Regions from separate parts of the Corynebacterium halotolerans YIM 70093 genome, predicted to be linked through region 1. Evidence: predicted binding sites of a transcription regulator. Region 1 holds the regulator's gene; the other holds the start of a gene.
The links. Region 1 encodes LexA, which represses DNA repair genes until DNA is damaged. Its sites were predicted from a motif close to CGAACANNTGTTCG; they were not measured.
Positions count from the first base shown of each region.

Region 1 (15,712 bases):
CTGGTTCAACCGGGACCCGCGCATCACGTGGTTGGACGCCACCGCCGACACCCGCGCCCGGGCGCTAGAATTACTCGGGTGAACGTCACCGAACAGCACCCACAGGACCTGATCTTCTTCGCCAAGGGCCACGGCACCGGCAACGACTTCCTCGTCCTCCCCGACGAGGACGCCACGCTCGACCTGGACCCCGGGCTCGTCGCGGCCCTGTGTGACCGCCGCACCGGCCTCGGCGCCGACGGCGTGCTGCGCGTGGCGCGCGCCGGTGCCCTGCTCGACGCCGGCGGGCTCGGGGCACTGGCCGAGGGCATCGCCCGCGACGACTGGTTCATGGACTACCGCAATGCCGACGGCTCCATCGCCGAGATGTGCGGCAACGGCGTCCGCGTCTTCGCCCACTGGATCCGCTCCCGCGGACTCGTGGCGGTCGACCGGTTCACCGTCGGCACCCGCGCCGGGGCCCGGCCGGTGACCGTCCACTCCTGCGACGACCACCTCGCCCGGGTCTCCGTGGACATGGGCCCGGCCGAGGTCACCGGCGTGTCCACCGCGCGCATGGGCGGGCTCGACTTCGCCGGGCTCGGCGTGGACCTGGGCAACCCGCACCTGGCTGCGGTCGTGCCCGGCCTGACCCGCGACGGCCTGGCGGCGCTGAGACTCGAGCAGCCGGTCTATGACACGGAGTTCTTCCCCCGGGGGGTCAACGTCGAGGTGCTCACCGAACTCGCCGACGGCAGCGTGGGCATGCGCGTGTTCGAGCGCGGGGTGGGGGAGACACTGTCCTGTGGCACCGGCACCGTCGCCGCGGCTCGGGCGGCGCTGGCCGACGCGGGACGGGTGGACGGCACCGTCACCGTCGAGGTGCCCGGCGGTCAGGTCGTCGTCGAGATCGCCGGGGAGACCTCCACGCTGACCGGCCCGTCACGCATCGTGGCCACCGGGCATGTGCACCGGGGCGCCGTGACAGGGAGGTAGTGGCGCGGGCTCAGTAGTTCGGGCCGAGCCGCTTGGCGGCCTGGCGGGCGGCCAGCCACGACTCCTTCAGCTCGAGGACACGCTGGTCCGTCACCGACAGCAGCGTCTCGAGCTGGCCGATCTCCAGGGCGGGGTTGGCCAGGCGCGCCTCCAGCCGGTTGAGGAAGCGGCGCGCGGTGGCCTGTTGGTAGTGGAACTCCTCGATCTCGGGATCAGGGCAGTCCTGGTCGAGCAGCGCCGGGCGGTGCAGGGTCCGGTCGGCCAGCGCATCGGCGTCCGCGTCGGCGGCGAAGCGGTCGAATTCGTCGAGGACGTCCCGCAGATCCTCGGCCGACAGCGCAATCGAGGACCGCAGAGCGGTGACCTCGGTGGCGTCGGGGCGGTAGTGCAGGACCATGAGGGCGACCAGCAGAATGGGCACGAGCAGGATCAGTCCCTGCAGCCTGAACATGGCCAGCACCACCACGCAGGCGGCGAGGGTGGCGGCCAGCACCCAGGGGTGGCGGCCCCGTCGGCCTCCGCGTCCGCCTCCCGGGGTGGAAATAGACTTCTCCGGCATGTGTCGGGTGACCTCCCGGTCAGCGGCCTAGTGCCCGCCGCAGCCGCAGCCTCCGCTGCCGCAGCCGCATCCCCCGCCGATGGGGGAGAGCACGGAGGCGGTGAGCACCGCGGTGCCGGCGATGACGCTGTCGCGGGCCGGGAGCTCCGGGGAATCGGGCAGGCAGACGTCGAAGGGGAAGGCGCCGTCGACGGTGGCGTGGATGAAACGCTGGCCGGTCAGCTGGTTGTGGCGGTACTCCGCGTCGAGCACGCGGGCCGAGAAGGTCGCGGAGGCGTCCGGGGCGGCGGCGCCGGATCCGGCGGCGACGACCTGCGCGCCCTCGGAGATCAGCACGCCGAGGATCTCACCGGTGGCGGACTCGTAGGCCTCGGCGTCCGCGTAGCGGGACACCTCCAGGCCCAGGGCGGTCACGCCGAGCTGCTGCCACTCCTGGGTCGGCTCGTCGACCAGCAGGGGGCCCTGGGACAGGTTGCAGGTCACGGAGGACTGCACCTTGCCGAAGGGATCGAGGATCTCGCAGTAGGCGAGCACGTCACTGACCATGCTCACGTTCGCGAAGGTCTGCGTGAGGGACTCGAAACCGGCGTAGGTGGCGAACGGCTCCACGGCGAGGATGTTGATCTGCGCGCCGGAGACGTCCGTGAACTGGATCAGCTGACCACCGCGGACCTCGCCGGTGACCACCAGTTGGTTGGTGGCGATCGCCGCCTCGACGGCGTCCTGCCAGCGGTCGAATCCCAGGCCAATGCTCTTCAGGTCGGTGCTCATGCGCGCCAGTCTAACCCTTGTGCCCCCTCCGGTGAACTCGCCGGTGGCGAACCTCCGCCCCTGTTTCCGGGCCGTGACCGGCCCGTGATCGACCCGTGACCGGTGTTCGCTGTGGGCGAGCCCGCAGGCCCTGGGTTTTCCGTCCACGACGTGGAAGAATAAAGGCCAATGACCAATTCTCACGACACCGACCGAAACAACCGTCCCGCCGACTCCTCCCACGACGAGCTGCTTGCGCGTGCGTTCCGCGACAACCGCCCGCAGCCGAGGCCGCAGGAGGATCCCGGCGAGGACCAGTCCGGGTTGCTCGCCCCGACGGTCGGAGAACTGGACCTGGCCGAACGCAACGCCTTCCGCCGGGTCACCCGCGAGACCACGATCCGCTCCGAGGACATCACCGAGGTCGAGTACCGCAAGCTGAGGCTTGAGCAGGTCATCCTCGTCGGGGTGTGGACGGAGGGCACCACCGCGGAGATCGAGGCCAACATGGCCGAGCTCGCCGCCCTCGCCGAGACCGCCGGCGCCGAGGTCCTCGAGATGCTCTACCAGAAGCGCGACAAGCCGGACCCGGGCACCTACATCGGCTCCGGCAAGGTCGACCAGCTGCGCGACATCATCGCCGCCACCGGCGCCGACACCGTCGTCTGCGACGGTGAGCTGGCCCCCGGCCAGCTCGTCGCCCTGGAGAACGCGCTCAACACCAAGGTCATCGACCGCACCATGCTCATCCTCGACATCTTCGCCCAGCACGCGAAGTCCAAGGAGGGCAAGGCACAGGTCAGCCTGGCGCAGATGGAGTACCTGATCACCCGCGTGCGCGGCTGGGGCGGCAACCTGTCCCGCCAGGCCGGCGGCCGCGCCGGCTCCAACGGCGGCGTCGGGTTGCGCGGCCCCGGTGAGACGAAGATCGAGGCGGACCGCCGCCGCCTGCGCGCCGACATGGCCAAGCTGCGCCGCGAGCTCGCGGGCATGAAGACCTCACGCGAGATCAAGCGCCACCGGCGCCAGTCCTCGACCACCCCGCAGATCGCCATCGCCGGTTACACCAACGCCGGCAAGTCCTCGTTGATCAACGCGATGACCGGGGCCGGCGTGCTCGTCGAGGACGCGCTGTTCGCCACCCTGGATCCGACGACGCGCCGGGCCACGCTGGCCGACGGCCGGGCGGTGGTGTTCACCGACACCGTCGGCTTCGTGCGCCACCTGCCCACCCAGCTCGTCGAGGCCTTCAAGTCCACGCTGGAGGAGGTGCTGGCCGCCGACCTCATGCTGCACGTCGTCGACGGTTCCGACCCCTTCCCGCTCAGGCAGATCGAGGCCGTCAACAAGGTCGTCTACGACATCGTCCGCGAGACCGGTGAGGAGGCGCCGCCGGAGATCATCGTCGTCAACAAGATCGACGCCGCGGATCCGCTGGTGCTCGCGGAGCTGCGTCACGTGCTCGACCGCGACGACGTCGTGTTCGTCTCCGCGAAGACGGGGGAGGGGGTGCCCGAGCTCGAGGCCCGCATCGAGCTGTTCCTCAACTCCCTGGACGCCCACGTGACGGTGCTCATCCCCTTCACCCGTGGTGACCTCGTCTCCCGCATCCACGAGTCCGGCACCGTGCGCAGCGAGGAGTACACCTCCGAGGGCACGCTCATCGACGTCCGGCTGCCGCGGTCGCTGGCCGGTGAGCTCACCGAGTTCATCGTGGAGCCGGAGACCGGGTCCCGGAACTAGGGGACGAACCAGGGGACGTGCCCGCCCGATTGTCCGATCGGGCCCGCAGGCGGGATAATCGGGATTCGTGAAGACATCCCTCGGCTGGACCGTCCACGGCGACGGCAAGAAGATCCTCCCCGGCGCGGTCGTCGCCCCCGACGAACGGCTGAGCTGGCCGCGCACCATCGGCATCGGCATGCAGCACGTGGTCGCCATGTTCGGCGCCACGCTGCTCGTACCCACCCTGACCGGGTTCCCGGTCAACACCACGCTGCTGTTCTCGGGCGTGGGCACGATGCTGTTCCTGCTGCTCACCCGTAACCGGTTGCCCTCCTACCTGGGCAGCTCCTTCGCCTTCATCGCCCCGCTGTCGGCCAGTCAGGTCCACGGTATCGGCGCCCAGATCGGCGGCGTGCTGGCCACGGGACTGGCACTGGTGGTCGTGGGGTTCATCGTCAAGGCCGCCGGGCGTCGGGTGATCGACGCGGTCATGCCCCCGGCCGTCACCGGCGCGATCGTCGCGCTGATCGGCCTGAACCTCGCACCGACGGCCGCCGCGAACTTCGCCTCCCAGCCGCTGGTCGCCGCCGTCACGCTGCTGGTCATCCTCGTCGCCACCGTGGCCGGGCGGGGCATGGTCGCGCGCCTGGGCATCCTCCTCGGCGTGGTCGTCGGCTGGATCTTCGCCGCCCTGACCGGCAACCTCGCCGATGGTTCCGCGGAGGCGGTGTCCGAGGCCGCCTGGTTCGGTCTGCCGCAGTTCCACGCCCCGGAGTTCCAGCTCTCGGCCATCCTGGTCACGCTGCCCGTGCTGATCGTGCTGATCGCGGAGAACGTCGGCCACGTCAAGGCCGTCAGCGCGATGACCGGAAAGAACCTGGACGACCTCGCGGGCAACGCGCTGATCGCCGATGGCCTGGCCACCTCCCTGGCCGGCGGGTTCGGTGGTTCCGGCACCACCACCTACGCCGAGAATATCGGCGTCATGGCCGCCACCCGCGTCTACTCGACGGCCGCGTACTGGGTTGCCGCGCTGACCGCCGTCGTGCTGGCGTTCATCCCGAAGTTCGGCGCCCTGATCTTCACCATCCCCACCGGGGTGCTGGGCGGGGCCACCCTCGTGCTCTACGGGTTGATCGGCATGCTCGGCATCCGTATCTGGCAGGACAACGACGTCGACTTCAACAACCCGGTCAACCTGACCACCGCCGCCGTGGCCCTGATCGCGGGCATCGGCAACCTGACCCTGACCGTCTTCGGCGTGACCCTCGAGGGCATCGCCTGGGGCTCGGCCGGCATCATCGTCGTCTACCCGGTGCTCAGGTGGCTCTACGTCCACGTCGGGGAGGGCCGGGGCGCGCGCTTCCAGGCCGGCGACCGCGGCTGACGTCCCGAACCCCGGGTTCTCAGGCGAACCAGGCGTCGACTGTCTCCGGGTGGCGGTCCATCCACTCCCGCGCGGCCGTCAGCGGATCCCGGCTGTGGAGGTTGACGGCCAGGTCCATCTCGTTGACCGCCCCGATGGGGTAGGTGATGCGCGACAGGACCCCGCGGGTCCGGGCGGGGAGCGTTTCCCAGCTGCCGCGGTGCGCGAGCAGCGAGGCGCGATCCGGGGCGGGGAACGCGCCCTCCGGGTCCGCCAGTGGGCGCAGGTCGTGGACCTCGTTGAGGTACTGCGGCTGCCACAGCGGGGTGACGAACCAGTCGCCGTTGTCCATCCGCCGGTTCACGGTGTCGATGATGGCGTGGAGGTCGCCGATCTCCTGGCGCCAGCCGAGCGCAGCGAGTCCGTAGGTCTCCAACAGCGCGTCCCCGCGCATGGTCAGCCCCGCCGCGGCGGTGGTGCCCTGGACCGTCAGCGTGGTCATCCTCTCCCTGACCTCGGGGCGGGCGAGATCCGACAGCGAGGAGACCAGTTCGGCGGGGATGTAGGCGGGCACGGCCCAGTAGAAGGCCGCCCCGTCGTAGAGCGAGGCGACCTCCACCACCGAGTCCTTGACCTGCTCCCAGTACACCTCGTGGCCACCGGGCAGCCACGCGTCGGCGAACAGGTGCTGCCTCCTCGCGGCCAGCTGCGGGTACATCCGCGGGTGCGGTCCCTCGACGACGTCGACCTCGTGCCCCAGCCGCCGCAGCACCTCCTCGACGACAGCCGCGGCGACCTGGTGGAAGGACTCGTCGATGCGCCCGTAGACCACGGGGCCGGGGAACTGGTGCCCAGGTGACGTCATGCTCGGATTCCTCGTCTCTTATGGGAGGTCACGGTCGTGTGCCGGCGATCCTACGGCGGTGGCGGCGCGAAAACGGGCGAACCGGGAAATGACGACGGCTCCCCGTGCCGGGAACCGGGACGGGGAGCCGCAGGGAGTGGCAGAGAGGAGCACCTATCCGGCGTCGAGGTCCTGCTCGATCAGACCGGCGATCTTCTCCACGGCCTCGGCGTTGTCCGAGGTGACGGTGACCTGGTCGCCCTGCTCCGCGCCCAGGGCCATGATCATCAGGGAGGAGGCCGCGTCGGTCTCCTCCGGATCCTCGTCACCCACGAGGGTGAGGAAGATGTCGTCGTCGTACTCGCCGGCGGCGTCGGCGATGATGGAGGCCGGCCGGGCGTGCAGACCGACGGCGGATCCGACGGTCACGGTCTTCGATGCCATGGAGTGTCCTTTCGTCCGGGGCACGCGGCCCGCGGTGGTTGGTTGATCCGGCGCCGCCACTAGAGGGGCGGGCTCACCGGTGTCCGTTCCTGAGTCTAGGGAGTTCATACTCCGCCCGCCACGGCCGGGGTGGGTCCCCGCCCACTGCGGACGGGTGGGGTTCAGCCGGCTACCGGAGAGCGCTCGGCCGCATCGTCGGCGGTGGCCGCTGCGGCGTTGGCCTCCTTCACCGCCCGGCTCGGCCAGAACTGCTTGAGGGCGAGGACCGCGACCGCGGAGACCACGGTGCCCACCAGGATGGACAGCAGGAAGCCCCACCAGGGGTCGATGGCGAACAGGACGAACACGCCGCCGTGCGGGGCGCGGGAACCGACGCCGAACGCCATCGACACCGCACCGGTGGCGGCACCGCCGGCCATCATGGACGGGATGACGCGCAACGGGTCGGCCGCCGCGAAGGGGATCGCGCCCTCGGAGACGAAGGACAGTCCCAGCAGCCAGGCGGACTTGCCGTTCTCCTGCTCCGCGGGGGAGAAGAGGTTCCTGCGCACCAGGGTCGCCACGGACAGGGCGATCGGCGGGACCATGCCGGCGGCCATGACCGTGGCCATGATCTCCATGCTGGCCTGATCACCCGTGGACAGGCCGGCGGTGGCGAACAGGTAGGCCGCCTTGTTCACGGGGCCACCCAGATCGAAGCACATCATCAGGCCCAGGATGACGCCGAGCAGGACGGCCGAGGAGCCGGACAGGGAACCCAGCCACTCGGTCAGGCCCGTCATCACCTGCTCGAGGGGGCGGCCCAGCAGGAGGAACATGGCCAGGCCGACGGCCAGCGAGGTCAGCAGCGGGATGATCACCACCGGCATCAGCGAGGCCACGATGCGCGGCACCTTCCAGCCGCCGATCCAGCGGGCGATCAGGCCGGCGAGGATGCCGGTGACCAGACCGCCGATGAAGCCGGCCCCGACCAGGACGGAGATTGCGCCACCGACGAAGCCCGGGGCGATGCCCGGGCGCCCGCCCAGGGCGAAGGCGATGTAGCCGGACAGTGCGGAGACGATGAAGCCCATGGCCATCTGCCCGGTGGCGAAGAGCACCGCGCCGAGGTAGAGCGACAGCCCCGAACGACCGAAGGACACCGGTTCCCCGTCGACGACGACGGTGTTGCCCGGCAGGTCGGCCAGCGAGTGCCCGAGGACGATCTGCTGCCAGCCGTTGGCCATGTCGTAGCCGCCGACGAGGAAGCCCAGGGCCAGCAGCAGACCACCGGCCGCGACGAAGGGGATCATGTAGGACACGCCCGTCATCACCGCCTGCTGGATGCGCCGCGCCCAACCCGGCTCCCCGCTCTCCCCGGCACCGGCGGCGGCGTCCTGCGCGCCGCTTGCCGACGCCCCCGACACGCGCCGGGCGGAGGGGTCACCGGCGGCCGCGACGGCCTCGTCGAGCATCACGCCGGGTTCGTTGATCGCGCGCTTGACGCCGGACTCGATGACCGGCTTGCCCGCGAAGCGCTCGCGGTCACGCACCCCGACGTCGGTGGCGAAGATGACGGCGTCGGCCGCCTCGACCAGGGCCGGGTCCATGGGCCTGGTCGACGACGAGCCCTGGGTCTCGACGGTGAACTCGAGGTCGTCGCGGTCGGCCGCGGTCTGGCTGAGCGCGTCGGCGGCCATGTAGGTGTGGGCGATGCCGGTGGGGCAGGCGGTCACCGCGACGATGCGGGTGACCCGGGGACCCTCCGCGGACACCGGTTCCGACGGGGCGGGTTCGGGGGCCGCGGTTGCGGTGGCCGCGGGCTTCGCGCGCTTTTCGGCGGTGACGACCTCGGTGACCGCGGTGACGATCTCCTCGTCGGCCTCCGCCTCCCGGAGCCGGGTGACGAAGTCCCCGCGTACCAGGGCGCGGGCGAGCTTCGAGAGGATCTTCAGGTGCTCCTTGCCGCCCCCGGCGGGCGCGGCGATGAGGAAGACGAGGTCGGCGGCGCCGTCGGGGCCACCGAAGTCCACGGGATTCGACAGGCGGGTGAAGGCGAGGGTGGGTTCGCTGACGGCCTCGGAGCGGCAGTGGGGGATGGCCACCCGACCGGGCACACCGGTGCCGGACTTCGATTCGCGGGCGATGGCGTCCTCGGCGAGTGTCGCGGCATCGGTGGCGCGGCCGGCGGAGTGGACGAGTCCGGCCAGGGCGGTGATCACCTCAGAAGCGGTGGACCCCGAGTCGACGTCGAGCCGGACCAGCTCGGCGGTGATGATGGGAGATGACATGGCGTATCCTCAGAGGGGAGCAGGGACGGATGGGGAAGATCAGCGGGATGCGGGCACGGCACGCACGTGCGTGTCGGCCAGGTTGACCAGGTCGGGGGTGGGCAGCGTCGTGCCCGGCAGGGCGGTGGCGGCCGAGCCGTAGGCGACGGCGCGGGCGAGACAGTCGGCGGGGGAGGCTCCGGCGCGGCGGGCCATGATGTAGCCCGCCAGGGAGCTGTCACCGGCGCCGACGGTGGAGTTGACGGTGGTCGGCGGCGGGGAGGCGTGCCAGGTGCCCTCGGCGGTGACCAGTACGGCGCCGGCGGCACCGAGGGTGACGAGCACCTCGCGCACACCACGGTCGAGGACGCGGCGGGCGGCCGCGACGACCGGGGCGAGGTCGCCGTCCGCGGCGGCGGTCTCCAGGGCGTCGCCGTCCTCGCCCACCAGCTGCCCGAGCTCCATGCCGTTGGGCTTGATGAGGGTGGGGGCGGCGTCCTCGAGGCCGCGGCCGAGCTCGACCATCGCGGCGTCGGAGGTGTCCACGGCGATCGGCACGTCCGGGTGCACCGAGCGCACGGCGTTGACCAGCGTGGTGTACCAGGTGGCGGGGATGCCCGGTGGCAGCGAACCGGCCATCACGATCCAGTCGGCCTCGCCGGCCAGCTCGACGACGAGCCCCTTGATGCGCAGCCGGGTCTCCCGGTTGATGAACGCGCCGGGGCCGTTGATCTTCGTCGTCGTGCCGTCCGGCTCCGCCAGGGTGTTGTTGATCCGCACGCTCTCCGCGACGGGAACAGACCGGTAGGGCAGGCCGGCCTCCATGACCAGGGCGATGAAGGGATCGTTGTCGCGGGCGGGAAAGACGGCCAGGGTCTCCTCGCCGGCGAGGTGCACGGCGTGTGTGACGTTCACGCCTTTGCCGCCGGCCACTCGCGTGACCGTGTCCGGCCGTTGCACGGCACCGCGCTTGAGCGGCCCCTGCAACTGCATCGTGGTGTCCATGCTCGGGTTCGGGGTGAGGGTGAGTATCACGGGTGTGCTCCCTGTCCGGTCGGAGGTGCCGCGGCGGACCGTCGTGGTTGACGTGGCCTGGAAAAGATGACCCCGGGTGATCCCGCTGAGATGCCCACCCGTGAGCGGCGTCAATGTTAACGGGCGGTTTTCAGGTGACTCTCAGGACACTGGCGGGAACGCCGGTAATGTGAGGGACCTCACTATGGGATTGTCTTTGTGATGATTTTTGTCCGGTTTTGCCCGTTTGTCAAGTGCGCCGTGTCTGCTTTGTTGCGAACGGGATAAAATTGTGGTGATCTGGGGGATAACTATTCCTGTGACGTGAGATTCGGAGACCGGCATGAGTGACGCGCTGTCCACCACTGTCATGAAGGGGACCGGCGTCGTCGCCGGCACCGCCTACGCCCGCGCGGTCCGGGTCCGACCGCGCCCTGAACTGCCCACCGCCGACGGCACCGTCGCCGAGGGGGACCGTCCGGCCGAGTACGATCGTTTCATCACCGCCGCAGACACCGTGGCCGCGCGTCTCGACGCCCGCTCGGAGCAGGCCGAGGGTTCGGCCGCCGAGGTGCTCAAGGCCACCGCCGGCATGGTCGCCGACCGCGGCTGGCGCAAGGCGGTGCGCAAGGCCGTCAGCTCCGGCCAGTCGGCCGAGTACGCCACGGTCGTCGCCACCGACAAGTTCGTGGCCATGTTCGAGGCCGCCGGCGGAGTCATGGCCGAGCGCACGACCGATCTGCGGGACATCCGCGACCGCGTCATCGCCGAGTTGCGCGGGGAGGCTGAACCCGGCCTGCCGGAGATCGACGGCGAGGGCGTGATCTTCGCCGAGGATCTCTCACCCGCCGACACCGCCACCCTCGACACCGACCACGTCGTCGCCCTGGTCACCGAGCTCGGCGGCCCGACCAGCCACACCGCGATCATCGCCCGGCAGCTCAACCTGCCCTGCATCGTCGCCGTCGGCGCCACCGTCCGTGACATCCCCGCCGACGAGATGGTGCTCGTCGACGGTGCCCTGGGCACCGTCACCCGCGGCGCCGATCCGGATCTCGCCCTCGCCGCCGTCGCCGAGTCCCGCGAACGCGCCGCCCTCATCGCGCAGTGGCGCGGCCCGGGCCGGACCTCGGACGGGCACCGGGTGCAACTGCTGGCGAACGTCGCCGACGGCAACGCCGCCCGCCTCGCCTCCGACGCCCAGGTGGAGGGGGTGGGCCTCTACCGCACGGAGATGAGCTTCCTGTCCACGACCGAGGAGCCGGGCGTCGATGAGCAGGCGAGAGTCTACCGCCGGGTCTTCGACGCCTTCCCGGAGTCCAAGGTCGTCATCCGCACCCTCGACGCCGGCTCCGACAAGCCGATCGCCTACGCCAACCTCGACGAGGAGGAGAACCCGGCCCTCGGGGTGCGGGGTCTGCGCATCGCCCACGGCAACGAGGGGCTGCTCACCCGCCAGCTCGACGCGATCGCCCGGGCCGCCGAGGGGCGCGGCGACAACGCCCCCACCTGGGTCATGGCGCCGATGGTCGCCACGGCAGAGGAGGCGAAGTGGTTCGCCGGTCTGTGCCGGGAGCGGGGCCTGACACCCGGCGCCATGATCGAGGTCCCGGCCGCCGTGCTCATGGCCGACAAGATCATGCCGCACCTGGACTTCGTGTCCATCGGCACCAATGACCTGACCCAGTACACGATGGCCGCCGACCGGCTCTCTCCGCGCCTGGCGCATCTGACCGATCCCTGGCAACCGGCCGTGCTGCGGCTGGTCCGCCACACCTGCGAGGCCGGCGCCGAGGCCGGTATCCCCGTCGGCGTGTGCGGTGAGGCCGGCGCGGACCCCGCACTCGCCTGTGTGCTCACGGGCCTGGGCGTGAACTCCCTGTCCGCGGCCGCCACCGCGGTGGCCGGGGTGGGCGCCCAGCTCGCCGAGGTTGATCTGGAGCGTTGCCGGGAGATCGCCGACGCCGCACTGGCGGCCGAGGGGGCCGCTGAGGCCCGCGAGACCGTGCGCACCATGCTGCGGGCATAGTCCACGCAGAGACCAGGGGCGGGTCCCGGGGAGAGAATTCCCCGGGGCCCGCCCCTGTTCGTCCACGCATATCAGTCGGCGACGACGACCTCGATCTCCCGGTCGCGCAGGGCTGTGAGGAAGGACTCGGGGGCCGAGGGGTCGGTGATCACGACGTCGATGTCGTCGATGCCGGCGAAGCTGACCAGGTAGTCGTTGCCCAGCTTGGTGGAGTCGCACAGCACGACCACCTTGTGGGCGTTGGTGACCATCGCCGCCTTGATGGCGGCCTCCTGCGCGTCGGCGGTGGACAGGCCGTGGTCCAGGGTCAGGGCATTGGTGCCGATGAAGGCGACGTCGGCACGCATCAGGGCCAGCGTGCGCAGTGCGGTGTCGCCGACGACGGCCTGGGTGATGGCGCGGACGCTGCCGCCGAGCAGCTGCACCTCGGGAAGGCCCTTGTTGGCCAGGTTGAGGGCGATGGGCAGGCTGTTGGTCACGACCGACCAGTACCGGGACTGTGGTCGCTCCGCGATGAGCTCGGCCAGGGTGCCGATCGTCGAGCCGGAGTCCAGGAACAGTCCGCCGTCCGACTCGGGGAGGAACTGCAGGGCGGCCCGGGCGATCGCGGACTTGGCGGTCGGGGCGGAGCGGAAGCGGGCGTCGAGCGAGAATTCGGTGGTCTGGAAGGTCTGGCTGGCGACGGCGCCGCCATGGACACGGTGGACCACGCCCTCGCGGTCGAGCACGGCGAGGTCACGGCGGATGGTCTCGGCCGTCACGTCGAACCGGTTCGCCAACTCGGTGACGTTGACACGCCCCTCCACGGCGGTGAAAGAGGCGATCTGGCGGCGGCGCTCCTCTGCGTACATGTTTCCTCACAGACAAACAAGGTGATCGGGCGGATGCCCACGCCTGCCATTGTGGCAAATTTGTCCGCCCCGGTGGCGGGTTTTTCCACGTCGGCAGTGGGCAGGGGAGCGGCGGAATGGCTCGAAGGGGCGGAAGATGCGGGTCAGAGGGTCCGGAACCACCTTCCGTTCACGTGGGAACATGTGACTTTTCCCGTCGGACAGCTCAACCCAATCCGGGGGTGAGAGAGCAGATCACGGGGCGCGCCCCATGTGGGCGCCTGAAGGCGGGAGGGGAGGGCCGGCCCCGTGGGTGGGCCGTGGCCCGGAAGCTAGAGCTTGCGCATCACGGAGACAACCTTGCCCATGATCTCGGCGTTCTCACCGGGGATCGGGGCGTAGGCGTCGTTGTGCGGCAGCAGCCACACGCCGGTGGAATCGCGGTGGAACTCCTTGACGGTGGCCTCCCCGTCGATGAGCGCGGCGACGAACTCGCCCTCCTCGGCCACGGGCTGGGAGCGGACGACGACCCAGTCGCCGTCGAGGATGCCGGCGTCCCGCATGGACTCGCCGATGACCTTGAGCATGTAGAGCTCGCCGTCGCCGACGATCTCGGTGGGCAGCGGGAAGTAGTCGTCGACGTGCTGGTCGGCCAGGATCGGGGAGCCGGCGGCGATGTTGCCCACCACCGGGATGTAGTTGGCGGCGCCGGCGTCGGCCGGGGCTTCCGCGGCGGGGGATGCCTTGCGTCCCGGCTTCGAGGGGCCGTCGGTGTCCGGAAGGTGGCGCACGTCCACGGCCCGCGGCTTGTTCGGGTCCCGGCGCAGGAAGCCCTTCTTCTCGAGCTCCTTGAGTTGATAGGCCACCGAGGAGGTGGACTGGAGGCCGGCCGCGTCACCGATCTCGCGGATGCTCGGCGGGTAGCCGCGCAGCACCACGGCGTCGCGGATCACCTCGAGGATGCGACGCTGGCGGTCGGACAGGGAGGCGGGATCGGGCTTGCCGGTGGGGGAGGTGGTGACTTTGGTCCTCGAGCTCTGGCGTGCCATGTCTGCGGACTCCTTTGTGGGTGGCGGGGCGTGGTCGGCTCGGATTGGCGGGATCGGCGTGGCCGGTCGAGTTGTTCGAATCGGCGGATGGCCGCGGGCCATTCATCTAATACATGTCTATCACGAACTGGCACTAATGTTCGACTATTTCCCCGGGCGGTGTGGACAGGTGTTCGAGTGGGTGCTATAAATCGAACACGAAAGCGGTATCGAACACCTGAACGGGCGTTCTGTTCGAGACCGTCCGGTGCCCGGATATGCTCGACGGCGACAGGAAGGACGACGCCATGACCACCTCGCTGAACCAGCTTAACCCAGCTCACCCTGCCCGTACATCCTCCTCGTCCATTGTCCCGGCTGCGGCTGTCTGGGATCCCGTCCGGGGCGGGCAGGGGGAGGCGGACGTGGCCGATGTTCGAACTCTGCGTCCAGCGAATCGAACGGAGGGACGAGTTCAGTCTCGGCTTCCAGGCCGCGCTGTGGGGCGCGACCGCGAGACTCCGCAGGGCACGGCGGGTGGAGCCTATCTGACGGGGGCGGTCTTCGGGCTGTGCGTCGTGCTCGGCACCTTCTTCATCGGCGGCGGCGGGGAAGCGGCGCCCCCTGCGCAGCCGAGTTCGCTGACCACCCCGGTGCCGGATCCCCGGTGACGCGGCCGCCCCGGAGGGCCGGCGGGGGAGAGGTAGGCTGATAAGCCGAGCCCCGCCCGTCATCGACACCGGAAAGGCCAGGGATTCCTCCCCGTGTACTGCCCCTTCTGCCACCACGACCACTCCCGCGTCATTGATTCACGCGTCGTCGAGGGCGGGTCCGCCATCCGCCGTCGCCGGGAATGCACCAGCTGCCAGGGACGCTTCACCACCATCGAGAAGGCGGTTCTGCTGGTGGTCAAGCGCAACGGCCTGACCGAACCCTTCAGCCGGGAGAAGGTCATCCTCGGCGTGCGTCGGGCCTGCCAGGGCCGGGACGTCTCCGATGACGCGCTCAAGCGTCTCGCGCAGGAGGTCGAGGAGACCGTCCGCAGCCACGGCAGCTCTCAGGTGAACGCCAACGAGATCGGCCTGGCCATCCTCGAGCCGCTGCGCGAGCTTGACGAGGTGGCCTACCTGCGCTTCGCCTCCGTCTACAAGTCCTTCGAGAGCGCCGAGGACTTCGAGTCCGAGATCCGCCTCATGCGCCGCCGCAACCGCGAGCGGCCCGAGCGGGTCTGATCAGCGGAGCTTGTCCACCGCCTTCTCGATGCGGCGTCGCGAGATCGGTCGGGCGGTGCCCAGCCGCTGGGCGAACAGGCTCACGCGCAGTTCCTCAATCATCCAGCGGATCTCCCTGACCTCCCGGGTCTTCCCCCGGCCCTTCGGGAGTTTGGCCAGCTTCCGGTCCAGGTACTCGCGTGCGGCGGCGACCTCGTCCTGCCGGTCGGCGTCCTTGTCCGGGTCGAGCGCCATCTCCTCCAGCCGGATGCGCATCGCCTGCAGGTAGCGCGGAAGGTGCCGCAGGTGCGCGATCCCGTGGAGCGTGACGGCGTTCTGCGGCAGGAGGAAGGCCAGCTGCGCGGTCATGTCCTCGATCGCCTCACCGGTCCAGTTCTTCAGCTCCTCGACCACCGACTGGTACTCGACCAGCGCCGGGGCCAGCGCGACGACCGTGCGGCGCACCATACCGGGCACCTCCGGCTTCACCTTGTTCCGCAGCTCGGTGAACGCCTCGGGATCGCGCACCGGCCCGCCGTGCTCGAGCATCAGGTCACGGATCGCCGCGACACGGGCGTCCTCGACCAGTCCCGCGGCCCCGCCGTGCGGGTAATGGTCCACGGCCACGCGCTGTTGCAGCGGCAGCCCCTTGACCATCTGCTGCGGATTGACGGTGATCTCGCGCATC
Region 1 is NC_020302.1:1,818,416-1,834,127, reverse strand. Features, by position in the region: gene miaA (tRNA (adenosine(37)-N6)-dimethylallyltransferase MiaA) at 1-82, shown strand, start outside; gene dapF (diaminopimelate epimerase) at 79-975, shown strand; gene A605_RS08540 (hypothetical protein) at 986-1,534, opposite strand; gene A605_RS08535 (hypothetical protein) at 1,562-2,305, opposite strand; gene hflX (GTPase HflX) at 2,474-4,027, shown strand; gene A605_RS08525 (uracil-xanthine permease family protein) at 4,095-5,396, shown strand; gene A605_RS08520 (glycine betaine ABC transporter substrate-binding protein) at 5,416-6,240, opposite strand; gene A605_RS08515 (HPr family phosphocarrier protein) at 6,394-6,663, opposite strand; gene A605_RS08510 (PTS fructose transporter subunit IIABC) at 6,825-8,933, opposite strand; gene A605_RS08505 (1-phosphofructokinase family hexose kinase) at 8,973-9,947, opposite strand; gene ptsP (phosphoenolpyruvate--protein phosphotransferase) at 10,270-11,955, shown strand; gene A605_RS08495 (DeoR/GlpR family DNA-binding transcription regulator) at 12,027-12,806, opposite strand; gene lexA (transcriptional repressor LexA) at 13,118-13,834, opposite strand; gene nrdR (transcriptional regulator NrdR) at 14,578-15,045, shown strand; gene hrpA (ATP-dependent RNA helicase HrpA) at 15,046-15,712, opposite strand, start outside.

Region 2 (15,712 bases), 250 kb from region 1:
AAGGCCACCTGGTAGGCGGCGGTGATGCCCATGATCGCGCGGCGGTCGTTCTGCCGGAACAGCCACCACGTCACGACCAGCCCGACGAGCATGGCCACCATGCCGATGCTCCGGAAGACCGCCAGGGCGACGTTGTAGTCAAAGTCCTCGTAGAACACCTGGATGAGCGGGGTGGATACGTCGGTCAGCAGCGTCGGCAGCGCCAGCGGGTTGATCACCTTGGAGTTGCCGGTGATCTCCGACAGCCAGCCCCACGACGAGCCGGACGCCCAGGTGACCACCGCGACGACGCCGAGTGTCTCCACGACACCGATGAAGCCGGTGACGAGGAAAGCGGTGACCCGGCGACCCGTCCCGGCGGCCTCACCCGCGTAGTGGTTGGTGGCCATCCACACCACGAACGGCAGGGCGATCGCGGCGGTGGCCTTCAGGGAGACGGCCACGGCGATCAGGGCCACGCCGATGAGGAAGCGCTTGCGCAGGCCGGCCAGCAGTCCGAGACTGACCAGGCCGACCATCACCGACTCGTTGTGCATGCCGCCGACCATGTGCAGCACCATCACGGGGTTGGCCACGCCCAGCCACAGCGCCAGGCCGGGATCCCCGCCGAGACGCTGCGCGATGCGCGGCACCGCCCACGCGATCGCCGCGAAACCCGCCACGGAGATGAGCTTGTACAGCAGCACTCCGGCGGTGACGTTGTCGCCCACCAGCCGGGTCACACCCTCGCCGATCCACAGGTGCAGCGGGCCGTAGGGGGTGGTGGTGTTGCGCCAGTCGTGCGAGACCTCCAGCAGGTAGGGTCCCGGGTTGATCGCCGCGCCCTGGGAGTAGGGGTCGAAGCCGTCGCGCAGCATCGCCCCCTGCATCAGATAGGAGTAGACGTCCCGCGAGAGCATCGGGGCGGCCAGCAGCAGCGGGACGACCCACGCCCACAGTGCCGTGCGCACCCCCCGCAGGCGCGCACCGTCGTCGGTCGAACGACGCAGCCCCCTGATGACGTCGCGGCCCAGCAGCACCCACGCGCCCAGCAGGCAGAGCAGACCGGCCCAGAAGACGGCGTTCGAGATGCCGCCGCCGTGGCCGTAGGCGAGGAAGTCCAGACCGGCGGCCTCGAGAAGCCCGCCACGATTGCGGGTGGCGCCGCCACCGAAGGAGCCGAGCGTGAGCAGGACGGCGCCCACGACGCCGAGCGGCAGGGCGCGGGGGAGCATCGCGGCGGTCAGGTGCACGGCGGAAAACCTCGGGGTCTCGGGCTGGGGAGGGGGCGGCGGGGGAGAGTCACATGCGGCGTTCGGTGACGCGCACGGCCAGCGCGCGCAGCGTCTCGGTGACCTCCGGGGCGGTGCCGGCGGCGTCCAGGTGGGCAAGGCCGGAGGTCGTTAGCGCGCTGATGCGCTCCTCGACCTCCTCGACCGCGCCCGTGGAACGGATGATCTCCGCCAGTCGGGCGAGCGTGGCCGGGTCACCGGTGGCACCCACCCCACGGCGCAGTTCCGCGGCGGCGGCCGGGTCGCGCTCGTCGGCACGCCGCAGTGCCAGGGCGAGCAGGACGGTGCGCTTTCCCTCGCGCAGGTCATCGCCGGCGGGTTTGCCGGTCACCGCCGGGTCGCCGTAGACACCGAGCTGGTCGTCGCGCAGCTGGAAGGCCATGCCGATGTCACGGCCGTAGCCGCGGAAGGCTTCGATCAGGGCGTCGTCGGCACCCGCGAGCGCCGCGCCCAGGTGGAGCGGGCGTTCGATGGTGTAGGCGGCGGTCTTGAAGCGGTTGACCGATTCGGCCAGCTCGACCCGTTCATCCGCGGCGGCCTCCAGGGAGATGTCGAGCAGCTGCCCGCCGATGACCTCGGTGCGCATCGCGCGCCACGGCTCGCGGGCGCGCCGCAGCGCGTCCACGGACAGACCCGAGTCCTGCAGCATGTCCTCGGCCCACACCAGGGCGAGGTCGCCGACGAGGATGGCCACGGACTCGCCGAAGTGCGCGGCGTCGCCGAGCCAGCCGTTGTCCGCGTGCCGCTTCTCGACGGCGCGGTGGACCGTCGGGTTGCCGCGGCGGGTGTCGGAGGAGTCGATGATGTCGTCGTGGACCAGCGCGCAGGCCTGGATGAACTCCAGTGAGGCGGCGGCCTTCAGCACGGCCGCCGGCTCCTCCCCGGTGCGGTCGAAGCCGCCGGCGCCGACGAAGCCGGCCCAGGCGTAGAGCGGGCGGATACGCTTGCCGCCGCCCAGCACGAAGGACTCCAGGTGCGCCACGGCGTCGGTGACCGGGGCACCGATGCCGGCGATCTGGCCGCGCCGTGCGTCGAAGAACTCGGAGAGTGCGTCCCGGGCGGCGCCGGGAACCCGCTCGAGAGTGAGGGTCCTGGGGTCTGTGCTCGTCACTGTTTCAATTCTCCGCTGCGTTCGTCGGTGGGGCGCCCCGGCCCCGGTTCCGCTCCCACGATACCCAGCTGCAGCGCAGGCCCGCGCTCCAGGGCGGGTGGAGGTCAGGAACCGGGGGAGGACAGTTTCTCCGTCGCTTCCGGCAGGGGGAGGGGGACCTCGAGGATGGCGAAGGAGCGGCGGTCGCCGTTGAAGTGGAAGTGGCGCATCACGTCCCGGAATCCCATGGAGCGGTACAGGCCGAAGGCGTTGTTGGCCTCGTCCGGCACCTCCGGGGTCGACAGCATGGCGTGGGAGGCGGGGGCGTGCCGCAGCAGTTCCACGAGCAGGTGGCGCCCGATGCCGTGGCCCTGGAGCCCGGGGCGGACGTGGATCTCGGCGATCTCGAAGTAGTCGCGCAGCAGCTCCAGGTGCTCCACGTCCGGGCCGCCGGTGTCGCGGAAGCCACGGCGGATCTGCTGGTCCCACCAATGGTCCGGGGAGCCGAGGTAGCCGTAGGCCAGGCCGACGACCTCCTCGTGGTGGAGCGCGCACAGCGCGGTGAAGCCGGGCTGGGAGATCTCCCGCCGCCACACGTTGATACGGCTCTCCCGGATCGAGGGGTCGTAGTCCATCGCCTCGATGTATATGTCCACGAGCTGAGGGGCGAGCACAGCGAACTCAGGTCCCGACAGCCGACGAATCTCCACAGTCACACCACCATCGAATCATGAACCGGCCCCGGAGTGTGAGGGTTGGTCCGAGTTTCCGGCGGACGGATCCCGGGCGGGCGGGGAGCCGTGGCTATCTTCCGTCGAACAACCGAGGGAAAAGACCTGGAGAAAGTTGCGGGAGACCATTGATCAGTTCGAATGGACGTTCTATGATTGGGGTGTGATGTCCTCCTGGGGTTCTACGGTGGGCACCAGCACGGCGGAAGAGGTTCCGCTGGCAGACGCAGGACACGGGAAGCAGGGCATGGAAAGGAGAAAGTCCGATGGCAAAGATCATCTCGGCGACGACGAGGTTCGTGGGAGCCGGCACGGCGGTCGACCGCGGCACCAGACGTGCGGACTTCATCCTCAAGGCCCGGGCCCTGCTCGGCCAGTCCCGCAGGCACCGCGAGGCGGGGGAGTGGGAGCTCGCCCTGGAGACCGCCTACCAGGCGGCGCTGCGCTCGGCGGGCGCGCGCATCTCGGGCTCGGCGGTGTCCAGGCGGCGGCGTCGCCCCTCCGGCGCCTGGGAGCAGCTGCGCCTGGTCGATGAGAGCGGTGAGCGCCGGGCCGCGGAGTTTGAGCAGTACTCCCGGCTGCGCTCCCGGGTCGCCTCCGGGTTGGAGCCCGATGTGGACCACGTGATCGTCAACCGCATCATGGCCATGGCCGAGGAGTTTCTGGCGGAGGTGGAGCTGGAGGCGGGCTGGACCACGGCCGCCGCCTAAGGTGGGAAAAGGGGGTTCCCGGGGCGGCTGGCATTCGCGGGAACATTCCCGATAGTCTGGGCGTTAACTCTATGTACAGAGAAAAGCGCCCATCCAGATCCGGGAGGAACAGTGTCGCTTTCAGAGCAGGAGCAGCGAGCGCTCCGGGAGATCGAGCAGTCTCTCCTCGCTGACGACCCTAAGTTCGGGGCTTCCGTGGCGGGCGACAACGGTTTCGGGGGTTCCGGCACCGCCGGTTTCACCCTCCGGGGAATCGCCCTGGCTGTCATCGGTCTCGTCATGCTCATCGGCGGCGTCGCGCTGGCCCAGCAGAGCCTCTGGTTCGTGGCGCTGAGCATCGCGGGCTTCCTCGTCATGTTCGGCGCCGGCGTGTGGATGCTCCGGGGTGGCGGTTCGTCCCCGTCCCGCGGTTCCTCCTCTGGTGGCCGTCAGCCCAAGGGTGGAGGCGGAAACTCGTCCTCCATCGGCAACAAGATGGAGGAGAACTTCCGTCGCCGTTTCGAGGGGCGTTAGCTCCCCGCCGCATCAACTGATCTGCGGCACCCGGCCCCGGCATGCGCCCCGCATGCCGGGGCTTCGTCGTGGGTGCGCCGAGCCGCCCACTTCCACCCACCGTCGTTCCCCACTTCTCCCCACGCGGGAGGGGGTCTCGGCCGCCCGAGTTGCCCCGCGCGGCGATTCTCAGTGTTTTCCCAGCGTATTGGCTGAAACCGACAAGGAAACGGTACGAAGAGAAGTCCGTGACAATTGGGGCTGATGTTACTGGAGTGGTTTGAGAGGCGATTTTTCGGGTATTTTCCACGCCGCCACGGGCGGACGCCCCACCGATCTGCACCGCAGTGACCTGCAACGACACGGGAATCGCCGCGCATACGGGCCATGCTCGGTAGTGATGGTGGGGCAAAGTGGGGTAATGTGGGCCGCAGCGGTGGAGAGGGCCGGACCTGCGGGACCGATCTGAACCATGGCGAGGAAAAAAATTGAGCCGGAGACATTGAGTTGAGGAAGGTGGTTCCGGGATGTTTCTCGGTACCTACACTCCGAAGCTCGATGACAAAGGACGGTTGACACTGCCGGCGAAGTTCCGTGAGGAGCTCGCCGGCGGGTTGATGGTCACGAAGGGGCAGGACCACAGTCTCGCGGTCTATCCCCGGGAGGAGTTCGCGGCCCGTGCGCGTAAAGCGGCGGCCGTGTCCCGCACCAACCCGGAGGCTCGTGCCTTCATCCGAAATCTGGCAGCCAGTGCGGATGAACAGCGACCCGACGGGCACGGGCGCATCACCCTGTCGGCCGCCCACCGTCAGTACGCGGGCCTGACCAAGGAGTGCGTGGTCATCGGTTCGGTGGACTTCCTCGAGATCTGGGATGCAGAAGCCTGGGCCGCTTATCAAAAGGAAACGGAGGCCGCCTACTCGGCAGCCGACGCAGACGACGTCCTCAGCGGACTGCTCTGACCTTCCCGGGCCGCAGGGTCCGGGGAACGACGGGTCAGGCGGAGCGCGTGTACGGACTCTGCCCGAGGTGATGCTCTGGTGTACTTCCCCGACATCAGATGAACACATCGGGCAGGGCCCTATACGCACCCCGCTCATCCGGGTCGGACGGGCAGCTGGGACCCAGGCAGGAGAGGGGGACGGGCAGCCGTGACCGACAGGACCGGAACCGACACCGGCATGAGCTACGACATCGGGGCCAACCACGGCCACGTGCCCGTCCTGCGTGACCGGATGGCAGAGCTGCTCGCCCCGGGCGTCGACCGGCTGGGGGACAAGGCCGTCATCGTGGACGCGACGCTGGGGGCCGGCGGACACACCGAGCACTTCCTGGCGACCTTCCCGCACGCCCGCGTCATCGGCGTCGACCGCGATCCCGCCGCCCTGGCCGATGCCACGCAGCGGCTGGCCCGCTTCGGTGGCCGGTTCACCGGCGTGCAGACCCGCTTCGACGGTATCGGTGAGGCCATCGCAGACGGCGAGGGGGAGATCTTCGAGCTCGCCCGCACCCACGGGGTGGCCGGCGCCCTGTTCGACCTCGGGGTGTCCTCCATGCAGCTCGACCAGGTGGACCGCGGCTTCGCCTACCGCACCGACGCCCCGCTCGACATGCGGATGGATCCGACCCGTGGCATCACGGCCGCCGATGTGCTCAACACCTACGGTCACGGCGAGCTGGCGCGCATCCTCAAGACCTACGGCGACGAGCGCTTCGCCGGCAAGATCGCCTCGGCCGTGCTCCGCGAGCGGGAGAAGGAACCCTTCACCACCTCCGCGCGGCTGGTCGAACTGCTCTACGCCACCATCCCCGCCGCCACCCGCCGCACCGGCGGCCACCCCGCCAAGCGCACCTTCCAGGCCCTGCGCATCGAGGTCAACGGCGAGCTCGACGCCCTCGAGCGCGTCCTCCCCGTCATCGCGGACGCGCTGGCGGTCGGCGGTCGGGCCGTGTTCATGAGCTACCAGTCCCTCGAGGACCGGATCGTCAAACAGGCCTTCGCCGGGATGACCGCGTCGAAGACCCCGCCCGGCCTGCCGGTCGACCTGCCCGGCACCGCCCCCCGCTTCGCCACCGTCACCCGCGGCGCGGAGAAGGCCACCGAGGCCGAGATCGCCGACAACCCCCGTGCCGCCCCGGTGCGGGTCCGCGCGATCGAGAAGCTGCCTGATCCCGAGGAGGCACCACTGTGACCACCCCGACCACCCGCACCACCGCCAGACCGAACCCCGACCGGAAGGGACAGCGCACCATGGGTGTCAGCCGCGACTTCACCACTGGCGCCGGCCCCGGCTCCACCGCCGTGCTCGAGCCGGGGGCCCCGGACCGTGCCGGCGCGCGCACCCGGGCCCGGGAGGAGCTGTCGACCCGCGAGCAGGGCGGGACCCGCACCCGCACGCGGATTCTCCACCAGCCGCAGACCCCGAAGAAGCGTCCCTACCAGCGTCGCCTGGGTTCCAGGCAGGTCGTCTCCGTCCGCGGCCGGCGGGTGGCCACCACCCGGCGGACCACCCTGCTGGCCAAGCTCGGCACGGCCGCCATCGGCCTGCTGGTCTCCGGCGTGGCCATCGCGATGTGGCTCTCGGGTGTCTCCACCCAGCAGACCTTCCAGATCCAGCAGCTCGTCTCCCAGGACCAGCAGCTGTCGAACCAGCTCGAGACGCTCAACCGCGACCTGGAGAACATCCGCTCCTCCGCGGAGATCGCCCGCCGCGCCACCGAGATGGGCATGGCCCTGCCGGCCCAGCCCGGCATCCTCGAGGTGCGCGAGGGCGGCGAGATCGTCGAGGAGCGGCCGGCCGACCCGGCCACCCGCCCCCTGGTCGACCTCAACGGTCAGCCGATCCGCCCGGGCCAGGCCTCCAGTGATCCGGACGCGACCAGTGAGCTGACGGACAATCTCGAGGCCGTCCCGGAGGGCCACCGCCTCCCGGCACCGGAGGGTGCCGCGCCCCCGGCCCAGGCGCCCGCACCGGCGCTGGCCCCGTACGCCCCCAACGTCCCGGCCGCCCCGCCGGAGGCTCAGCAGCAGTCCGAGCAGCAGGCCGACCCGCAGTCCGAGCAGCAGGCAGGTGAGACCGGGCAGTGACACCACCGGATGCCCGGGGCGGAGGACGTGGAGCGGGACGGGGAAACCCGTCCCGCCGTTCGTCGTCCGGCGATCCCCGCCTGAGAACCGAGCGCACCTCCAGCCGACGGCAGCAGCGCGCCGACGCCCGCACCGGCCGGCCGCGCCCGCAACCCCAGCCACAGCCGCAGGGGGCCAGTTACCGGCCCACCCGGCAGCGGCCTCCGCAGCGCGCGGTCATGACGCGCCGCCTGCGGCTGATCATCACCTTCTTCGTGGTGATCGCCCTCGTGCTGGCCGGTCGGCTGGCCTGGGTGCAGATCGTGTGGGGCCCGGAGCTGGCAGCCCAGGCCCAGGAGCAGCGCGCCCGCATCTACGTCGAGCCCGCCCGCCGCGGCGAGATCACTGACCGGGAGGGCAACCAGCTGGCCTACACCATGCAGGCCCGCAGCCTGACCGTCTCGCCGGTCGTGCTGCGCGAGGAGCTGCGCGAGCAGCAGGACCTGCAGATGCGCATCGACGGTGAGCAGGAGGGCATGAGCGAGACGGAGATCAACACCGCCCTCGACGAGCGCGTCGAGGAGGTGCTCGAGACCATGGCGGACGAGATTCCGCGCATGATCGAGGACTCCGGCGCGACCACCGACGAGGTCGACTCCGAGGAGATCCTCGACAAGCTGCACGCCGACACCCACTACGAGGTGCTGGTGCGCAACGTGGATCCGGACGTCGCCGCCGAGATCGCCGCTGAGTTCCACGGCGTGGCCGCCGACCACCAGGACATCCGCCAGTACCCCAACGGCGCGATCGCCGAGAACGTCATCGGCAAGGTGTCCATGGACGGGCAGGGCCAGTTCGGCCTCGAGGCCGCCGGCGACTCCGTGCTCTCGGGCATCAACGGCCGCTCCACGGAGGACGTGTCCACCACCGGCCAGGTCATCCCGGGCACCCTGCGCGACGTCGTCCCCGCGGTCGACGGCGCGGACGTCCAGCTGACCCTGGATCTCGACCTGCAGACCTTCGTCCAGCAGCTGCTGGAGCAGGCCAAGGCCAACTCGGGCGCCAAGTCCGCCGAGGCCGTCGTCCTCGACACCCAGACCGCTGAGGTGCTCGCCATGGCCAACACCGACACGATCGATCCCAACGGGGACATCACCGCCCAGCTCGAGCGCGGCAAGGACTTCGAGAACCGGCCCATCTCGCACCCCTACGAACCGGGTTCGGTGGCCAAGATCATCACCGCCGCCGCCGCACTCAACGAAGGGGTGACCAGCCCCGACGAGGTGCTCCAGGTCCCCGGTTCGATCGACATGGCCGGGGTGACCGTCCGCGACGCCTGGGAACACGGCGTCGTCCCGTACACCACCACCGGCGTGTTCGGTAAGTCCTCGAACGTCGGCACACTCATGCTCGCCGAGCGACTCGGCGAGGAGAAGTTCGCCGAGTACCTGGAGCGCTTCGGCATCGGGCAGACCACCGGCATCGAGCTGCCCAACGAGTCCTCCGGTCTCCTGCCGCCGTTGGAGCAGTGGTCGGGCGGCACCTTCGCCAACCTGCCGATCGGACAGGGCATGAGCTGGACCACCCTGCAGATGGCCAGCGTCTACCAGGCCCTGGCGAACGAGGGCGAGCGCATCGAACCACGCATCATCGAGGAGGTCACCGGCCCGGACGGCAGCGTGCGGGAGGAGGCCGAGCCGGAGCACACCCAGGTGGTCAGCCCGGAGGCCGCCCGCGCGACCGTCGACATGTTCCGCGCCACCATGCAGGTCGACCCGAACGGCGTGCAGTCCGGAACCGCCCCCAACGGCGGCGTCGAGGGTTACCAGACCTCCGGCAAGACCGGCACCGCGCAGAAGGTCGATCCGGAGACCGGCGCCTACTCGAACAGCCAGTACTGGATCACCTTCGCCGGCATCGCCCCCGCCGACGATCCCCGCTTCGTCGTCGCCGTCATGGTCGACGAGCCGGAGCGCGGCGTCATGGACGGCGGTGCGGGAGGCCAGTCCGCGGGACCGATCTTCCGCGAGATAGCCTCCTGGCTGCTCAACCGAGACAATATCCCGCCGTCCCCGCCCATGGAGGGTCAGCTGATCCTCCAGGCACAGTAAACCGACTACCGGAGGAGGAAGACCGTGGCCCCCACGCTCACCCACCTGGCCGACCTGGCGGGAGCCCGCCTCGTCCACACCGACCCCGACGCCACCGATCCGACCGTCGCCTCGATCGGGCTGGACTCCAGCACGTGCGAGCCCGGCGCACTCTTCGCCGCCGTGCCCGGCACCCGCACCCACGGCGCCGTCTTCGCGGCCGGCACCCCGGCCGCCGCGGTCCTCACCGACGAGGCGGGCCTGGAGATCCTCGAGGCGGCGGGGGAGGCCCGCCCCGTCCTCGTGGTCGATGACGTCCGCGCGGTCCTCGGTGCGGTCGCCGCGGAGATCCACGGCCACCCCTCCCGCGGGATGACCGTCATCGGGGTCACGGGCACCTCCGGCAAGACCACCACCAGCTATCTGCTGGAGGTCGGGCTCCTGGCCGCAGGCCACCGGGTCGGGCTGATCGGCACCACCGGCACCCGCATCAACGGTGAGCCGGTGCCCACCAGGCTCACCACCCCGGAGGCGCCGACCCTGCAGGCCCTGTTCGCCCGCATGCGCGCCGTGGGTGTCACGCACGTGGTCATGGAGGTCTCCTCCCACGCCCTGGAGCTCGGCCGGGTCACCGGCACCGACTTCGACGTCGCCGGCTTCACCAACCTCTCCCAGGACCACCTGGACTTCCACCCGACGATGGAGGACTACTTCGCCGCCAAGGCGCTGTTCTTCCGCCCCGACTCACCGGTGGCCGCCCGCCACCGGGTCGTCTGCGTCGACGACGAGTGGGGCACCCGCATGGCCGAGGTCGCCGGGGAGGCGGTCACCGTCTCCACCCGTGGGGGCCGGACCGCGACCGTGCGCGCCCGCCAGACCGGTCAGGACGCCACCGGCGCCCAGCGCCTGAGCGTCGAGCTGCCGGAGCAGACCCTCGAGGTGGATCTGCCGCTGCCGGGCGACTTCAACATCGCCAACGCCGCACTGGCGACCGCCATGGCGTGGGCCGCCGGGGCGGACGTGGACGCCTTCGCGAAGGGAATCGCCGAGGTCGCCGTGCCCGGGCGCATGGAGCGCATCGACGCCGGCCAGGATTTCCTCGCCGTGGTCGACTACGCCCACAAGCCCGCGGCCGTCGCCGCCGTGCTGGAGACCCTGCGCGGCCAGATCAGCGGGCGCCTGGGCGTCGTCGTCGGCGCCGGCGGTGACCGCGACCCATCCAAGCGCCCCGTCATGGGCTCCGAGGCCGCCCAGCGGGCGGATCTGGTCATCATCACCGACGACAACCCCCGCAGCGAGGACCCGGCCACCATCCGCGCCGCGGTGCTCGAGGGCGCACGTGCCACCGCGGAGACCACCGGCGCGGAGGTCCGCGAGATCGGCGACCGCGCGCGGGCGATCGACGCGCTCATCGGGTGGGCACGGGCCGGCGACGGTGTCGTCGTCGCCGGTAAGGGCCACGAGGTCGGCCAGCTCATCGCCGGGGTCGACCACCACTTCGACGACCGCGAGGAGGTCCGCCGGGCCCTGGCGGAGCACGCTCGCCAGGGGAAGGAGCAGGCATGATCCCCTTGACCCTCGCCGAGATCGCCGAGATCACCGGCGGCACCCTCGACCACGTGGACGACCCGCAGGTGCAGGTGACCGGCTTCGCGGAGTTCGACTCCCGCAAGGTCGCCCCGGGCGGGCTGTTCGTCGCCCTGCCGGGCGCGCGCGTCGACGGGCACGACTACGCGGAGACCGCCGTGGCGCAGGGCGCGGTGGCGGTGCTCGCCGCGCGGCCCGTCGGGGTGCCCGCGATCGTCGTCACGCCCGATCGCGGCCGCCACACGGGCGACAACGCCGACATCTGGGCCCACGACGCGGACGGCTCCGCCGCCGCGGTCGTCGGCGCGCTCTCGGCGCTCGCCCGCGCCGTCACCATCCGCCTGGTCCGGGACAACGGCCTGACCGTGGTGGGGGTGACCGGCTCGGCGGGCAAGACCTCGACCAAGGATCTCATCGCCTCGGTGCTGCGCACGGCCGGCGAGACCGTCGCCCCGCCCGGTTCCTTCAACAACGAGCTCGGCCACCCCTACACCGCGCTGCGCTGCGACGGCGACACCCGCCACCTCGTCTCCGAGCTGTCCGCACGCGGCATCGGGCACATCGCCCACCTGGCGACGATCGCCCCGCCGCGCATCGGCGTCGTCCTCAACGTGGGCACCGCCCATCTCGGTGAGTTCGGCTCGCGGGAGAACATCGCGCAGGCCAAGGGGGAGCTCGTCGAGGCGCTGCCGGCCGCCAGTGACAGCGGAGACGGGGGAGTGGCCGTGCTCAACGCCGACGACCCCTTCGTCGCCGCCATGGCCGCCCGCACCACCGCGAAGGTCGTCACCTATTCCGCGGCCACCCCGCCGGCCCCGGGGGCGGACTACTACGCCACCGACGTACGCCTCGACGACGTCGCCCGCGCCTCGTTCACCCTGCACGCCCCGGGGCGGCGGCCGGTGCCGGTGCGCCTGCAGGTCTTCGGCGCCCACCAGGTCTCCAACGCGCTGGCCGCCGCCGCCGTCGGCGTCGAGTCGGGGCTGAGCCTCGGGCAGGTCGCCGCCGGACTCGGCGGACACGAGAACACCTCGGCCCACCGCATGGACGTGCGCACCCGCGCCGACGGGCTGACCGTGATCAACGACGCCTACAACGCCAACCCGGACTCCATGCGAGCCGGCATCGCCGCCCTGGCCTACACCGCCTCCGCCCGGACCGAGGCGCGCTCGATCGCCGTCCTCGGCGAGATGAGCGAGCTCGGCGACGACGCGCTCGAGTCCCACCGCGTGGTCGGCGAGGACCTCGACCGCCACCACATCGACCACCTCGTGGTCGTCGGTGAGGGGGACAACTGCCGCGCCATGGCCACCGAGGCCGCGAAGCGGGGTATAACTACGGAGATCGCCACCGACGTGGACGCCGCCGTGCGCCTCGTCGACGCAATCCTGTCCACCGGCCACGCCGGGACCACCGCACCGCCCGGGGACGTCGTCCTCGTCAAGGCCTCCAACGCGCAGGGGCTGTGGCGGGTGGCGGAGGCCCTCCTCGACACCGACCCCGACCGGGGCCGGCGGTGACGGAAGGGTGGGGACATCATGACAGCGCACGCACGAGACAGCTCAGGAAGCACGGAGAGCAGGACGTAAAGAAGTGACCCAGATCATCATCGCAGGAATCGTCAGCTTCCTCGTCGCCATCTTCACCACCCCGCTGCTCATCCGGTGGTTCTCCTCCGAGGGCATCGGCCAGGAGATCCGGGAGGACGGCCCGAAGTCCCACCTGCGCAAACGCGGCACCCCGACGATGGGCGGCATCGCCATCATCGTCGGCATCACCGTCGCCTACGTCGTCTGCGGCGTCTACGGCATGGCCGCCGGGGTCGGTGGCTTCACCGTCTCCGGCCTGCTGGTCCTCGGCCTGACCCTCGGCCTGGGTGCCCTCGGCTTCGCCGACGACTTCATCAAGTTGTTCAAGGCCCGCAACCTGGGGCTGAACAAGACCGCCAAGCTCGTCGGGCAGCTCGTCCTGGCCGTCGCCTTCGGCATCCTGATCCTGCAGTTCCCCGACGAGCAGGGCCTGACCCCGGGTTCGACGAACCTGTCGTTCATCCGCGACATAGACACCATGGACCTCGCCCTCGGCGGCGGCATCCTCGGCATCATCATCTTCCTGGTGTTCATCTACATCCTGGTCTCCGCCTGGTCGAACGCCGTCAACCTCACCGACGGGCTCGACGGCCTGGCCGCCGGTGCCACCGCCCTGGTCATGGGCGCCTACACCATCATCACCTTCTGGCAGTTCCGCAACTCCTGCACCGTGAACGTGGAGCCGGGCTGCTACTCGGTGCGCGACCCGCTCGACCTGGCGGTGCTCGCCGTGGCGGGCCTCGGCGCCAGCCTCGGCTTCCTGTGGTGGAACGCCGCCCCGGCCAAGATCTTCATGGGCGACACCGGCTCCCTGGCCCTCGGTGGCCTGGTCGCCGGCCTGTCCGTCGCCTCGCGCACCGAGCTGCTGATGATCATCATCGGCGCCCTGTTCGTCATCGAGGCCGCCTCCGTGGTCATCCAGGTGGCCTTCTTCAAGACCACCGGCAAGCGCGTGTTCCGCATGGCGCCCTTCCACCACCACTTCGAGAACGGCGGCTGGGCCGAGACCACCGTGGTCATCCGCTTCTGGCTGATCGCCGCCATGGCCGTGATGCTGGGTGTGTCCATCTTCTACGGCGAGTGGCTCACCGCGACGGGGGTGAGCCTGTGATGCGCGCCGGGGTCTCCACCGTCATCACCGGCCGCGTGCTGGTCGCCGGGGCAGGGGTCTCCGGAACCGGCTGCGCGCGTCTGCTCACCGACCTCGGCGTCGACACCACCATCGCCGACGACAACGCTGAGGCACTGACGAAGGCGGTCGCCGCCACCGGCGGGAGGGCCACCGGCATGACCGTGGCCGAGGCCCGTGACCACCTCATGCTCTTCGACAAGGTGGTCACCTCACCCGGCTGGCGGCCCGACTCCCCGCTGCTCGTCGACGCCGCCTTCGCCCATCGCGAGGTCCTCGGCGACGTCGAGCTGGCCTACCGCCTCGACCGCGCCGGGGTCTTCGGCGAGCCGCGCACCTGGCTGGTGGTCACCGGCACCAACGGCAAGACCACCACCACCGCCATGCTCGCCGCCATGATGGCCGAGTCGGGGAGGGAGACCGGCCTGCGGGCCGAGCCGGTGGGCAATATCGGCGTGGCCGTGGCCGACGCCCTCGTCGACCCCGTGCGCGTCGACGTCCTCGTCGCCGAACTGTCCAGCTTCCAGCTGCACTGGTCGAACCAGCTGACCCCGGACGTCGGCGTGCTGCTCAACCTCGCCGACGACCACATCGACTGGCACGGCAGCTTCGCCGGCTACGCCGCCGCCAAGGCCAAGGTGCTCACCGGCCCGGTCGCCGTCGCCGGCGTCGACGACGAGCGCGTGCTCATCGAGGCCCGCCGCATCAATCCCCGCCACCTCATCGGCTTCACCCTGAACGAACCGCGCCCCGGACAGTTCGGCGTCGTCGACGGCCGGCTGATCGACCACGCCGGGGACGAGCCGGTGGATCTCGGCCCGGTCGAGGGCATCCAGCCGCCCGGCCCGGCCGGCATTCTCGACGCCCTGGCCGCCGCGGCCGTCGCCCGCGCCCGGGGCGTGCGTCCCGCGGCGATCGAGACGGCCCTGCGCGGCTTCCAGGTCGCCGGCCACCGCGGTGCGACCGTCCTCCGGGCGGACGGGGTGGACTGGATCGACAACTCCAAGGCGACCAACCCGCACGCCGCCGACGCCGCGCTGACCGGCCTGGACTCCGTCATCTGGATCGCCGGCGGCCAGCTCAAGGGCGCCGACATCCGCTCGCTGATCGCCGCGCACGCCCACCGCCTCAAGGCCGTCGAACTCCTCGGCGTCGACCGTCAGATCATCGCCGACGCCGTGGCCGACCTGGCCCCCGGGGTGCCCGTGCACCTCACCGACTCCACCGACCCGGCCGCCGCCATGGCCGATCTGGTGACCCACGCGGCGTCGACCGCGGTACCCGGCGACACCGTCCTGCTCGCCCCCGCCGCGGCGTCGCTGGACATGTACACCGGCATGGCGCAGCGCGGCGACCTGTTCACCGAGGCAGCCCACCGCATCTCCCAGGAGGCCTGAGCCACCATGTCCACCCAGGAACGACCGGCCCGTCCACCCCAGCCCGCCCCACAGCGTCCCTCCGGCCTGTGGGGCCGCGTCGCCTCCGCCCACGCCTCCCTCCACCGCCGGATGGACGCCCACCCCGGCTTCGACTACCTGATGATCCGCTCGGTGGTCTTCCTGCTCACCGGCATCGGCATCGTCATGGTCATGTCCTCGTCGATGACCTGGTCGGTCATCGAGGGCAACACCGTGTGGAGCCAGGCCCTCCACCAGGGAGTGATGGTCGGCATCGGCCTCGTGGCCTTCTGGTTCGCCCTGAAGATCAGACCCGGCGTGGTCCGCAGAATCGCGCCCTGGCTGCTCGTGATCACCCTGATCCTCCTGGTCGCGGTGCTCATCCCGGGCATCGGCACGGGCCGTGAGTCGGTCGGCTCCCAGTCCTGGATCGTCCTCGGCCCGCTGCGCCTGCAGCCCTCCGAGATCGCCAAGGTCACCATCGCCATCTGGGGCGCGAGCTTCCTGGCGGACAAACGCCACACCAGCAACAACATCCGCAGTCCCTTCATCGTCTACA
Region 2 is NC_020302.1:2,063,533-2,079,244, reverse strand. Features, by position in the region: gene A605_RS09650 (alpha-(1->6)-mannopyranosyltransferase A) at 1-1,214, opposite strand, end outside; gene A605_RS09645 (polyprenyl synthetase family protein) at 1,282-2,382, opposite strand; gene A605_RS09640 (GNAT family N-acetyltransferase) at 2,487-3,077, opposite strand; gene A605_RS09635 (SAV_6107 family HEPN domain-containing protein) at 3,359-3,802, shown strand; gene A605_RS09630 (DUF3040 domain-containing protein) at 3,914-4,315, shown strand; gene mraZ (division/cell wall cluster transcriptional repressor MraZ) at 4,822-5,256, shown strand; gene rsmH (16S rRNA (cytosine(1402)-N(4))-methyltransferase RsmH) at 5,476-6,486, shown strand; gene ftsL (cell division protein FtsL) at 6,483-7,382, shown strand; gene A605_RS09610 (peptidoglycan D,D-transpeptidase FtsI family protein) at 7,601-9,472, shown strand; gene A605_RS09605 (UDP-N-acetylmuramoyl-L-alanyl-D-glutamate--2,6-diaminopimelate ligase) at 9,518-11,017, shown strand; gene A605_RS09600 (UDP-N-acetylmuramoyl-tripeptide--D-alanyl-D-alanine ligase) at 11,014-12,558, shown strand; gene mraY (phospho-N-acetylmuramoyl-pentapeptide-transferase) at 12,632-13,738, shown strand; gene murD (UDP-N-acetylmuramoyl-L-alanine--D-glutamate ligase) at 13,738-15,153, shown strand; gene A605_RS09585 (FtsW/RodA/SpoVE family cell cycle protein) at 15,160-15,712, shown strand, end outside.
Region 2: a site for LexA is predicted at 3,231-3,244, ahead of A605_RS09635 (SAV_6107 family HEPN domain-containing protein). Genes of this name have one in related genera too.